Aggregicoccus sp. 17bor-14: one gene and its partner. The protein of the gene in region 2 interacts with the protein of the main gene of each other region in a pairwise test. Links are inferred from orthologs where the notes say so. Each region holds a gene or a part of one and is shown on either strand. Other genes may lie near its edges. The genes, in order: rho and nusG.

Region 1 (6,452 bases), on a different replicon or contig from region 2:
GGCCGGTCCAGGTGGCATCCAGGTGGGCAATCTTGTTGTCCACGAGCCCAATCTCCAGGGCGGCCTGGCGCACCAGGTCCTCGGAGACGGGGGGGCGGCCGGTGGCGTCCGCGGGCCAGCAGACCCAGATGCCACCGGTGACGGCCATGGCGCGGCTGAGGGCGGGCAGGCGCTCGACGAGCTCCCTGGCGTCCCGGGTGAAGAAGAGGATGACGTCCAGGCCGGCCTGGGCGGTGACGAGGAACTCCACGCCGTCCGGCAAGGGGTTGAGCCGGTGCACGAAACCGGGTGGCGGGTTGATGACCGACACCTTGTGGCCGGCGCGGATGCCCAGCAGGGTGGGCAGCGGTGCCCCCAGTCCGAAAGAGCCGCTCATGAGCTGTGCTCCACGCGGAAGGGGCCGGGCTCGCCCTGCGGCGACTCCTCCTGCACCCGGACGTCCTGGACGTGGGCCTGGGTGGGGCCCTGGCGACACCAGGCGACGAAGGCGTCGAGCGCGTCCGGAGCGCCCTCGGCCACGGCCTCCACGGAGCCGTCCGGGCGGTTGCGCACCCAGCCGGCGAGCCCCAGGCGCAGGGCCTCGCGCCGGGCGCTCTCCCGGTAGAAGACCCCCTGCACCCGGCCGGTGATCTGCAGGTGTGTGCGCCGCGTGCTCATCGCTCGTCCGCCCCGTCCCAACGACTGCTGAGCCTTCACCGCGTTGCCTAACCCAGCAGCGCGAGGAACGCCTCCTCGTCGACCACTTTTACCCCGAGTTCTCCCGCCTTCTTCAGCTTGCTGCCGGCATCCTCGCCCGCCACCACGAGATCGGTCTTGCGCGAGACACTCCCGCTCACCTTCCCGCCGCGCCGCTCGATCTCCTCCTTGGCCTGCTCGCGGGTCAGGCGGGTGAGCGTGCCGGTGAGCACCACCGTCTTGCCCTGGAAGGCGCCGCCCTCCACCACCTCGGGCGGCTCGGGGGTGACGCCCACGGAGAGCAGGTCCTCCACGGCGGCGCGGTTCTGCGGCTCGTGGAAGAAGGCGTGGATGACCTCGGCCATGATCCCGCCCACGTCCTTCACGCGGGTGAGCGCTTCCAGGTCCGCCTCGAAGAGGGCGCGCGGGTCGCGGAACGCCTCCGCGAGCGCCTTGGCGGTGGCCTCGCCCACGTGCCGGATGCCGAGCCCGAAGAGGAAGCGGCGCAGCGTGGTCTGCTTCGAAGCCGCGATGGCCGCGAGCAGGTTCTCCGCGCTCTTGTCCCCCATGCGCTCGAGCGAGAGCAGCTGGGGGAGGGTGAGGCGGTAGAGGTCCGCGAAGGTCTTCACCAGGCCGCTGCCCACGAGCTGCGCGGCGAGCTTCTCGCCCACGCCCTCGATGTCCAGCGCGTTGCGGCTCGCGAAGTGGCGCACGCGCTCCACCAGCTGCGCGGGACAGGAGGCGCCGGTGCAGCGGATGATGGCGCCCTCCTCGTCGCGCACGGCCTGCGCGCCGCACACCGGGCAGTGATCCGGGAAGACGAAGGCGCGCTCCTCGCCGGTGCGCTGCGAGGTGACCACCGCGACGATCTCCGGGATGACGTCTCCCGCGCGGCGCACGAAGACCCGGTCCCCGATGCGCACGTCCTTGCGCTTGAGCTCGTCCTCGTTGTGCAGCGTCGCGCGCGCCACGGTCACGCCGCCGACCTTCACCGGCTGCAGGTGCGCGACCGGCGTGAGCGCGCCGGTGCGCCCCACGTACACCTGGATGTCCTCCACCCGGGTCTGCTCCTCCTCGGGGGGGAACTTGTAGGCCACGGCCCAGCGCGGGCTCTTGGAGACCTGCCCGAGGCGGCGGCGCAGGTCCTCGCTGTCCACCTTCACCACCATCCCGTCGATCTCGTAGGGGATGGCGTGGCGCTCGGCGAGGAAGGCCGAGTACTCGGCGCGCACCGCGTCCAGGCCCTCGAGGCGGCGGTTGCGCGGGTTCACCGGCAGGCCCAGCGCCCGCAGGTACTCGAGCTTCTCCCAGTGGCTGGTGAACGCGGGCACGCCCGGGCCCGGCACGCACTCGTAGAGGTAGATGGAGAGGGGGCGGCTCGCGGTGACCTTGGGGTCCAGCTGGCGCAGCGCTCCGGCGGCCGCGTTGCGCGGGTTGGCGAAGAGCGGCTCGTCCTCCTGCTCGCGCCGCGCGTTGAGCTTGGCGAAGTCCGCCTTCTTGATGAACACCTCGCCGCGCACGTCGATGAGCTCGGGGACCTTGAGGCCGTCGGAGGGGCGCAGCTCCCAGGGCAGGGCGCGGATGGTGCGCAGGTTGCCGGTGACCTTCTCGCCGATGGTGCCGTTGCCGCGGGTGGCGCCGAGCACGAGCTTGCCCCCCTCGTAGCGCACGCTCACCGCGAGCCCGTCCAGCTTGGGCTCGCACACGTAGCCGATGTGGGCGAGCCCCGTCTGCTTGCGGATGCGCTCGTCGAACTCGGTGAGCTCGCCGTCGTCGAAGACGTTGGCGAGGCTGAGCATGGGGACGCGGTGCTCCACCTCGTCGAACTGCTCGGCCGGCGCGCCGCCCACCCGCTGGGTGGGCGAGTCCGGCGAGGCGAGCTCGGGGAACTGGTGCTCGAGCTCCTGCAGCTCGCGCATGAGCCGGTCGTACTGCGCGTCGGAGATCTCCGGCGCATCGAGCACGTAGTAGCGGTGTTCGTGGTAGCGCAGCTCCTCGCGGAGGGTGCGCACGCGCGTCTCGGCGGTCGTGAGGTCCACGGCAGGAGCCTCTACGGAAGCCCTGACACCTTGGGAAGTTTTTGAGCGCCGGGGCGCGTTCGGACTCCTTGACAGGGTGGGGGGGGCTCAATAACCTCCGAGACGCTTCGTTGGGCGCCCTCGTACCCTGGGTGCCCTTTCCCTGCACCGCCTCAGTCCCGCGCAGTCCCGCTTCCGGGGCTCCGGTGGGTCGATCCCTGTCCCCCTGCAGTCCGGCCGTGCCCTCTGCGCGGCGACTCCCTTGCCCGGCGTCCTGCCGGGCGACGCTTCCCCCCGTCCAGACAATGCCCATTCGCAAAGCCCGCACCTCGAAGGAGAAGGTCCAGGAGACCGAGCTCGCCACGGACGCCGTGGCGGACGAGAAGCCGCGCCGCCGCCGTGCGGCGAAGGCGGACGACTCGGACAAGCCCGTGCGCCGGCGCGCCGCCGCCGGGCGCCGCGACGAGGAGGCCCCCGCGGACGCGGAGGAGGGCGCCGAGGCCGCGGACGGCGCTTCTGACGACGGCGAGGGCGCGCCCGTGCGCCCCGTGCTCACCGCGATGCCGCGCCCGGTGCGCGACGACGAGCTGCAGGAGGCGCGCGCCGAGGCGCTGCACCACGGCCCCGCCGCCACGCTCACGCCGGCGCCCGAGCCCGAGGCGCCCACCATCACCGAGGTGGACCGCGACGGCACCCCGATGCAGGTCATCAAGCTCAACGACCTGAAGCGGATGAAGATCGTGGACCTGTCGAAGATGGCGCACGACTTCGGCATCGAGGGCTACCAGGGCCTCAAGAAGCAGGAGCTCATCTTCGCGCTGCTCTCGGGCATCGCGGACAAGCGCTTCGAGGTCCACGCCGAGGGCGTGCTCGAGCTGATGAGCGACGGCTTCGGCTTCATGCGCAGCGCGGACAGCGACTACCAGTCCAGCCCGGACGACATCTACGTCTCCCCGAGCCAGGTGCGCCGCTTCAACCTGCGCCCCGGCGACACGGTCACCGGCCCCATCCGCCAGCCGAAGGAGGGCGAGCGCTTCTTCGCGCTGCAGAAGGTGGACAAGGTCAACTTCACGGACCCCACCAGTGAGGCGGCCCGCGAGCGCATCCTCTTCGACAACCTCACGCCGCTCTACCCGACGCGCAAGCTGAAGCTCGAGCACGACGGCGCGGAGATGACCACCCGCATCATCGACATGTTCTGCCCCATCGGCCTCGGGCAGCGCTGCCTCATCGTGGCGCCGCCCAAGGCGGGCAAGACGGTGCTGCTGCAGAACATCGCGCACGCCATCAGCCGCAACCACCCGGACGTGTACCTCATCGTGCTGCTCGTGGACGAGCGCCCGGAGGAGGTCACGGACATGGAGCGCAACGTGCGCGGCGAGGTGGTGTCCTCGACCTTCGACGAGCCGGCGACCCGCCACGTGCAGGTGGCCGAGATGGTCATCGACAAGGCGAAGCGCCTGGTGGAGCAGAAGTACGACGTCTGCATCCTGCTCGACTCCATCACCCGCCTCGCGCGCGCCTACAACACGGTGGTGCCGGCGAGCGGCAAGATCCTCTCGGGCGGCGTGGACGCGAACGCGCTGCACAAGCCCAAGCGCTTCTTCGGCGCCGCGCGCAACATCGAGGAGGGCGGCAGCCTCACCATCATCGGCACGGCGCTCATCGACACCGGCAGCCGCATGGACGAGGTCATCTTCGAGGAGTTCAAGGGCACCGGTAACTCGGAGATCGTGCTGGACCGCAAGCTGATGGAGAAGCGCATCTTCCCGACGCTGGACATCAACAAGTCCGGCACCCGCAAGGAGGAGCTGCTGCTCAGCCCGGCGGACCTGGTGCGCATCACGGCGCTGCGTCAGGTACTGCACCCTTTCACCCCCATCGACGCGATGGAATTTGTGCTCAAGCACATGCGTCCGACCCCGTCGAACGCCGATTTCCTCGGCTCGATGAACCGGTAGGCATACTGCCGGGGGAGGGTCACCCCATGCGCCGCACCCGCCGTCTTCCCACCTTCGCCGCCCTGCTCGCAGGGCTGGCGCTGGGACTTGCCGCCGGATGCGAGCCGGCGCTGGACGTGGGAGGCGGCAGCGGCTCGCCGCCTCCCGGCATCTCCAACGTCACCTGCTTCCAGGACTCGGACTGCGTGCCCAACGCCTGCTGCGGCGACGGCACCGCCGTCACGCACGTGAGCGAGGGGCCCAACTGCCAGGGCGTGCGCTGCGGCCCCTGCGACGCCGAGTGCAGCGCGGGCAGCTGCTCGCCGAGCACCCTGCGCTGCGGCACCTGCATCCCGGTGTGCCGCAACTCGCGCTGCGCCGCCGCCTGCAGCTGAGGCGCGGGCGCGCGGGCTTCAGCTCTCGCGGGGCGGTGCGGGCGCGGGCGGCGGAGCGGCGACCACGGGCCCGAGCACGGCGGGCTCCGGCTGCGCCTTGAGGCGCAGGTAGTCGAAGCAGGCCACGAGCACGGCGGTGAGGGGCGCTGCGAGCAGCGCGCCCACCAGCCCGAAGAAGTGCTCCCCGGCGATGAGCGCGAACGCGACGATGACCGGGTGGATGCGCGCCGCGCTGCCCATGATCTTCGGGTTGAGCACGTAGGCCTCGAGCGCGTGGATGCCGATGATCCACAGCAGGATGGCGAAGGCCTTCTGCACCCCGTCCGAGAGCGCGATGAGCACGATGGGCACCGAGCTGAGGATGGTGCCGAAGATGGGGATGAGGCTGAACAGCGTGGCCACCGTGGCCAGCAGGAACACGAACTTCACCCCGAACAGCAGCATCCCCACGCCGGTGAGCAGGCCGTTCACCACGCAGATGGTGGCCTGCCCGCGCACGACGCCGGACAGCGCGCGGTCGATGCGCTCGGAGAGCAGGCGCGCGTCCGCGGCGTACTCGGGCGGGATGAGCGAGAGCGCGTAGCGGCGGATGGGCTGCGCGTCGATGGAGAAGAAGGCCGCCACCATCAGCATGAAGAAGAGCGTGAACACCCCCACCAGCACGCCGGTGACGATGCGGCGCGAGAGGTCCAGGATGCCCTTCACGTTCTCGCCCGCGTAGCCGGACACGCGCGTGGCCGCATCCCGGATGAGCTGCTCCAGGTCCAGCGAGAGGTTGAGCTTGGCGGGCCCCGCGTAGGGGGCGCTGCTCGCACCCTCGAGCGCGCGCTCGCTCAGGGCCACGGGGATGCCGCGCGCGAGCAGCCAGGACTCGGCGCGCTGCGCGATGAGCTCCACCTTCTCCGGCGTGAGCGCGTTCGCGTATGCCACCGCGTCGCGGCTGATGCGCGCGAGCTCGCGGTACAGCTGCGGCAGCAGCCCCACGAAGAACAGGTACACGCCCAGGAAGAAGAGGGCGTAGATGAGCAGGATGGCCACCCAGTGCGGCACCGCGCGCCCGCCCACCCGCAGGCGGGTGATGCGCCGCACCAGCGGCTGGACGAGGTAGGCGATGAGCGCCGCGCCCACGAAGGGCAGCAGCACCGCGTGGAACGTCACCAGCACCAGGGCGACGAAGAGCCACAGCCCCGCGAGGATGTAGAGGCGCTGGGTGCGCGGAGGCTTGAAGAGGAGTTCCGGCGGCGGCGGCATGGCTCTAGCGCCTTATGGCAAACGGCCGCCTCGCGCCACAAGCGCGCGTACTGGACGCAGGTTCCGTCCAGGTCACGTGCGGGGAGCGCACTCGCGCGTCCGTTGGAAAGGCGACGGCGAGCCCCCGGTCCACAGACTCGAAATTCTCTTCAGAAGAGACAGATGCAACCCGG
Region 2 (6,449 bases):
CACGCAGCTCGGGCAGGCCCGGCATCTTCGCCAGCGCCTTGACGCCCTCGGCGTTGACCTTGCGGCCCTCGACGACGGCGCTCCGAACCTTGATCGTCTCCATGTCCTTGATGAACTCGGAGAGGATCTTCGCCGGGGCCACGACGTCGTCGTAGCTCAGCACCATCGCCACGGGACCCGTGAAGTCGCCGGAGATGACCTCCACCGGCGTGCCCTTCGCGGCCCGCTTGGCCAGCGAGTTCTTGAGGACCTTGTACTCCACCTTGCCCTCGCGCAGCTTCTTGCGGAGCTTGGTGACGGTCTCCACGTTCAGCTTGGAGAACTCGGCGACGATACCCGTGCGGGTCTTCGCGAACTTCTCGTTGAGCTCCTTGATGAGCTCTTCCTTCTCGCTCTTCAGCACCTTGACTCACCTCCTCCTGACCCACCTGACGGTGGGCTTGATGCCTGGGCCAAAGCGGCAGAGCGAGAGAGGAACCCCGAAGTGGGGCACCACACCGCACCTCCAGTCTCGGCAGGGCTGGCACGACTTCGCCGTTTGAACCGAGGGCGGCTTGCGTGATCCCGACCGGTTGCCCGGTTGCCAACGGGAGGCACGTGCACCACCTTCGGTCCCTGCTGTCTGGGACCAGGGACGACAAGGCGCCAGGTCGGAATCGACATGGCGCCCCAATTGCAGAAGCCGGCGGCCTATACCGCCCGGCTTCCGAAAGATCCAGCACTTTCTCGCAAAAAAAGTCAGCCAGGCGACGGGTGGGAGGGTTGCCGGACTGGCCCCCCTCCCCCGTGCCTGGCTGCTGCGGACGCCCGGGAGGCGCCCCGCGCGCGCCCCTTAGCGGTGGCGGGCGAGGACTTCCTGGGTGTCGATCTTGATGCCGGGGCCCATGGTGGTGCTGATGGCGAGGCCCTTGAGGTACACGCCCTTCGCGGTGGCCGGCTTGAGCTTCATCACCGTGTCCACGAGCGCGTTGAAGTTGGCCTCGAGCTTCTCCTGGGTGAAGGAGCTCTTGCCCATCTTCGCGTGCACGATGCCGGCCTTCTCGGCGCGGAAGTCGACCTTACCGCCCTTGGCGTCGCCGATGGCCTTGCGCACGTCCACGGTCACGGTGCCGACCTTGGGGTTGGGCATGAGGCCGCGGGGACCGAGCACCTTACCGAGGCGGCCGACCACGCCCATCATGTCCGGGGTGGCGATGACGGTGTCGAAGTCGAGGAAGCCGCCCTCGATGCGCTTGGCGAGCTCGTCGCCGCCGACCACGTCGGCGCCGGCGGCCTCGGCCTCGGTGGCCTTCTCGCCGCGGGCGAACACGGCCACGCGCACGGTGGCGCCGGTGCCGTGGGGGAGGACGACCGCGCCGCGAACCATCTGGTCCGCGTGCTTGGGGTCCACGCCCAGGTTGATGGCCACGTTCACCGTCTGGTCGAACTTGGTCTTGCGGGCGTCGACGGACGCCTTGAGGGTCTTGAAGCCCTCGGTGATGGTGTAGCGCTTGTTGCGGTCGACCAGGGCGGAGGCCGCGGCGAACTTCTTTCCAGGCTTAGGCATGATTCAGAATCCTTTCGAAGGTAGGTGACGGCCGACCCTTAGGCGACGACGTCGATCCCCATGGAGCGGGCGGTGCCGGCGATGGTGTTCATCGCGGCCTCGAGCGAAGCGGCCGTGGTGTCGCCCATCTTCGTCTTGGCGATCTCCTCGAGCTGCTTGCGGGTGATCTGCCCGACCTTCTCCTTGCCCGGCTTCTTCGCGCCAGAGCCCTTCTTCTTCTCGGTGTGCAGACCGGCGGCCTTCTTGATGAGGACGGCCGCGGGCGGCGTCTTCAGGATGAAGGTGAAGGAGCGGTCCTGATACACGGTGATGATCACCGGGATGATCAGGCTCTCCTTCGCCTGCTGCTGCGTGGCCGCGTTGAACTGCTTGCAGAACTCCATGATGTTCACGCCCTGCTGACCGAGCGCGGGGCCGATCGGGGGGGCGGGGTTGGCCTTGCCGGCCGGGATCTGCAGCTTGACCTGTCCTGTGACCTTCTTCATCGGATGGCGACTGCCTTTCGATTCGGTGGTTCGAGCGGAGCCGCTGACGACGGCCCTCCCACCGGGTTGCTCCCGCGCTCAGCGCGCGGGGAGATTCGGAATGCTTAACCGGTGGTCTTCTCCACCTGCATGAAGTCCAGCTCCACAGGGGTGGAGCGGCCGAAGATGCTCACGAGCACCTTCACGCGGCCCTTCTCGGCGTTGACCTCTTCCACGGTGCCGTTGAAGTTCGCGAAGGGGCCGTCGATCACGCGCACGGTGTCCCCGTCCTCGAACTGCACCTTGGGCTTGGCCTTCACGGCGCCCTCGGAGATCTGGCTGGTGAGGCGGCTCACCTCCTTGTCGGAGATGGGCGTGGGCTGCTCGTTCTGCGCGGCGCCCGGGAAGCCGGTGATCTTGGGGGTGTTCTTCACCAGGTGCCAGGTGCGGTCGTTCAGGTCCATCTGGACGAAGATGTAGCCCGGGAAGAACTTGCGCTTGGAGGTCTTCTTCTCCCCCTTCACCATCTCCACGACCTGCTCCATGGGGATGAGGATCTCACCGAACTGATCCTGCAGCCCCTCGAGGCGGATCTTCTCCTCCAGGCTCTTCTTCGCCTGGTTCTCGAAGTTCGAGTAGGTGTGGACGACGTACCATTTCATCGCCATTACAGCTTCCCCCACACCGCCGGCAGCCAGTCCACCATGAGCTTGTAGGCCACGGTGTCGATGAAGAAGAGCAGCACCGCGGCGACGAGGGAGGCCACGACCACCGCGAAGGTGGAGGCGCGGGTCTCGCTCCAGGTGGGCCAGCTCACGCGCATCAGCTCGCTGGCCACGTCCACCGAGAGGTCGTGCACGCGCTTGTTCGCGAACGCGGCCACCACGAGCGCGATCGCCACGGCGAAGCCCACGAAGGTGGAGATGTTCCAGCCGAGCCCCTCGATGAGCTCGCGGTCGTTCCAGCCCGCCTTGGCCCACAGCAGACCGAAGACGTGCTCGAGGAACAGCGCCAGCACGATGCCGGCAATCAGGTAGAAAATGACCACCAGGCGCTTGGGATCCATCGCCGAGCGGTTGGCCTGCTGGCTGGCTTCACTTGCCGTCGCCATCGTTCCTCACGGGTGCTGCGAGACCGGAAATGCGAAAAGGCAGGAACCCTCGGGGCACTTTCGTCCCCGAGGGTCCCCGCTCACTCGGAAAAAACTGGCAGGCCAGGAGGGATTCGAACCCACAACACGCGGATTTGGAGACCGCTGCTCTACCGTTGGAGCTACTGGCCTAAAGCCTAGACCTTGCCTTCTTTGTGCGGCGTGTGCTTGCGGTCACGAGGGCAGAACTTGTTCAGCTCGAGCTTGTCCTGGCTCTTCCGCTTGTTCTTGGTCGTGGTGTAGTTCCGCTCCTTGCACACCGTGCACTCGAGCGAAATGATGGTGCGATTACCCTTGGGCATGACGTCACTCTTCAGAAGGCAAGAGGGGAAAGCCGGCGGACCGACTCTCCCCTCGGCACGCTAAGTGCCTGTTGAAACCGAGACTACACCAATTACGCGATGATGTCCGCCACGACGCCGGCGCCCACGGTGCGGCCGCCCTCGCGCACGGCGAAGCGCAGCTCCTTCTCCATGGCGATGGGGGTGATGAGCTCCACCTCGATGGCGATGTTGTCGCCCGGCATCACCATCTCGACGTTCTCCGGCAGCTTCACGGTGCCCGTCACGTCGGTGGTGCGGAAGTAGAACTGGGGGCGGTAGCCCTTGAAGAAGGGGGTGTGGCGGCCGCCCTCCTCCTTCGTCAGCACGTAAATCTGCGCCTTGAACTTCGTGTGCGGGGTGATGCTGCCCGGCTTCGCCATCACCTGGCCGCGCTCCACGTCCTCGCGCTTGAGGCCGCGCACCAGCGCGCCGATGTTGTCGCCCGCCATGCCCTGGTCCAGCAGCTTGCGGAACATCTCCACGCCCGTGACGACGGTCTTCTGCGTGGGCTTGAGGCCGACGATTTCGACTTCCTCGCCCACCTTGATGATGCCGCGCTCCACGCGCCCCGTGCACACCGTGCCGCGGCCCGCGATGCTGAACACGTCCTCCACCGGCATGAGGAAGGGCTTGTCCGTCGCGCGCTGGGGCGTGGGGATGTAGCTGTCCACGGCCGCCATCAGCTTGAGGATGGCCCCCTCGCCGATGTCCGAGGTGTCGCCCTCGAGCGCCTTGAGGGCGCTGCCGGGCACGATGGGGATGCTGTCACCGGGGAAGTCGTACTTCTTGAGGAGGTCACGCACCTCCATCTCCACGAGCTCGCGCAGCTCGGGGTCATCCAGCATGTCCACCTTGTTGAGGAAGACGACGATGTAGGGCACGCCCACCTGGCGGGCGAGCAGGATGTGCTCGCGCGTCTGGGGCATGGGCCCATCGGCCGCCGAGACCACGAGGATGGCGCCGTCCATCTGCGCCGCGCCCGTAATCATGTTCTTCACGTAGTCGGCGTGGCCCGGGCAGTCCACGTGCGCGTAGTGCCGGTTCTGCGTCTGGTACTCCACGTGCGCGGTGGAGATGGTGATGCCGCGCTCGCGCTCCTCCGGCGCCTTGTCAATCTGGTCGTACGCGAGGAACGTCGCGCCGCCCGTCTTCGCCAGCACCTTCGTGATGGCGGCCGTCAGCGACGTCTTGCCGTGGTCCACGTGCCCAATCGTCCCGATGTTCACGTGGGGCTTGCTGCGATCGAACTTCTCCTTGCTCATAACGCTCCTCGAAAAATGGAGCCCTGATCCAGGATTGAACTGGAGACCTCATCCTTACCAAGGATGCGCTCTGCCAACTGAGCTATCAGGGCTTATTTGCAACCAAACAACGGGTGGAGCGGGAAATGGGATTCGAACCCACGACATTCAGCTTGGAAGGCTGACGCTCTACCAACTGAGCTATTCCCGCATGGACCGATGGAGGGGGTTGGATTCGAACCAACGAAGGCGTAGAGCCGGCAGATTTACAGTCTGCTCCCTTTGGCCGCTCGGGCACCCCTCCGTATCAAAACTCCTTCGACCGTGCTGCGTTCTCTTTGCCTCGGGCCCTCATCCGCGGCCCCGTCCCACTTGGCCGGCGGCGGGATTTGAACCCGCGACCTACTGATTACAAATCAGTTGCTCTACCGACTGAGCTACACCGGCGAATCCCGGTTGCTTCCCTACCCCTACACCCGCCTGCTCGCCGGAGGCGCCCGCAGCCACCGTTCCGGTCCGTAAAAGCGGGCGCTTTGTACGAGCAGCCGACGATGTAAGTCAAGCGCTTTGATCCGCCGCCGCCCTACTTTCCCCCGGCGGCAGGCGCGGCCCGCTGGCGGGCGCACTCGTATAGCAGAACCGCTGCGGAGACGGACGCGTTGAGTGAGCCCACGCGGCCGATCATCGGAATCTGCAGGCGGAAGTCGCAGTGCTTGAGGACGCCCTCGCGCACGCCTGCCCCCTCGGCGCCCACGACGATGGCCATGGGGCCGTCCAGGCGGGCGCGCCACAGGGGCTCCTGGGAGCCGGGGTCGGCGGCGGCGATCCAGATGCCTGCGGCCTTCAGCTCCTCGAGCGCGCGCGACAGGTTCACCACCTGGGCCACGGGGCAGTACTCCACCGCACCGGCCGAGGCCTTGGCCACCGTGCCGGTCACCTGCACCGCCCGGTCCTTGGGGATGACCACGCCGTGGGCGCCCAGCGCGTGCGCCGAGCGGATGATGGCGCCGAGGTTGTGCGGGTCCTGGATGCCGTCCAGGACGACGAAGAGCGGCGGCCGCCCGCTCGCCTGGGCGCGCTCGATGAGGTCCGAGAGCTCGCTGTACGAGAAGGCGCGCAGCTCCGCGACCACGCCCTGGTGGACGCCACCGTCGGCGAGCTGGGCGAGGCGCTCGCGCGCCACGCTCTCCACCCGCACGCCCGCCTCGCGCGCGAGTCCCAGCAGCTCCGCGCCCGCGCGGCCGGCCAGCTGCCCCTCGGAGGTGTAGAGGCGCTCCACCGCATCCGGGTGCGCCCGCAGGGCCTCCAGCACGGGGTTCACTCCGTAGACGAGGCGCTGCTCGCCCTGGGAGCGGCGGCCCTCCCGTCCCTCACGACGCTGCGGATGCTGCGGGGTTCGCTCTCTGGACACGGGCTACAGGACCTCGACGGGAAGGGACACGCTGCGCTCCATGCGCTCGCAGCGCTCCTCCATGCACAGGAAGAAGGTGAGCTGGGCGTCCAGGGAGGCGCGGCCCGGGCGCGGCGCCGTGAAGGCGACCTCGAAGCGCGGGTCGACGTAGGCCTCTCCCGGCTGCTTCCGGGCGACCGAGTCCGCCTGCCCCAGCCGGGTCTTCGCCGGCGTGAGCTGGGCGCTCTGCAGCAGGAGCTTGAGCGGAGCCTCGTCGGACACGTGCGCGCCGCCGCGCGTCTTCACCGTGAGGACGAAGACGCCGCGCTCACCGG

Evidence for each region.
Region 1: the proteins of nusG (region 2) and rho interact in binary tests that used the Escherichia coli proteins (3 or more experiments, as listed by UniProt). The link is inferred for Aggregicoccus sp. 17bor-14 from one-to-one orthologs.

The regions. Positions count from the first base shown.
Region 1 is NZ_VJZZ01000009.1:157,251-163,702, forward strand. Bases 2,496-5,329 are described here. They hold rho (transcription termination factor Rho), read left to right. Parts: upstream 2,496-3,004; coding sequence 3,005-4,654; downstream 4,655-5,329. Other genes in these bases: ligA (NAD-dependent DNA ligase LigA), read right to left, coding at 2,496-2,714; FGE12_RS18455 (hypothetical protein), read left to right, coding at 4,681-5,028; FGE12_RS18460 (AI-2E family transporter), read right to left, coding at 5,047-5,329. In the rest of the region: FGE12_RS18435 (DUF3052 family protein), read right to left, coding at 1-376; FGE12_RS18440 (acylphosphatase), read right to left, coding at 373-657; more of ligA, read right to left, coding at 705-2,495; more of FGE12_RS18460, read right to left, coding at 5,330-6,279. UniProt on the Escherichia coli protein: Facilitates transcription termination by a mechanism that involves Rho binding to the nascent RNA, activation of Rho's RNA-dependent ATPase activity, and release of the mRNA from the DNA template.
Region 2 is NZ_VJZZ01000001.1:483,958-490,406, forward strand. What follows is about bases 908-3,738. They hold nusG (transcription termination/antitermination protein NusG), read right to left. Parts: upstream 2,679-3,738; coding sequence 2,136-2,678; downstream 908-2,135. Other genes in these bases: rplA (50S ribosomal protein L1), read right to left, coding at 908-1,546; rplK (50S ribosomal protein L11), read right to left, coding at 1,585-2,031; secE (preprotein translocase subunit SecE), read right to left, coding at 2,678-3,121; rpmG (50S ribosomal protein L33), read right to left, coding at 3,298-3,462; tuf (elongation factor Tu), read right to left, coding at 3,555-3,738. Also shown: rplJ (50S ribosomal protein L10), read right to left, coding at 1-403; more of rplA, read right to left, coding at 833-907; more of tuf, read right to left, coding at 3,739-4,745; 23S rRNA (guanosine(2251)-2'-O)-methyltransferase RlmB, read right to left, coding at 5,308-6,135; FGE12_RS02200 (hypothetical protein), read right to left, coding at 6,139-6,449. UniProt on the Escherichia coli protein: Part of the processive rRNA transcription and antitermination complex (rrnTAC). The complex forms an RNA-chaperone ring around the RNA exit tunnel of RNA polymerase (RNAP).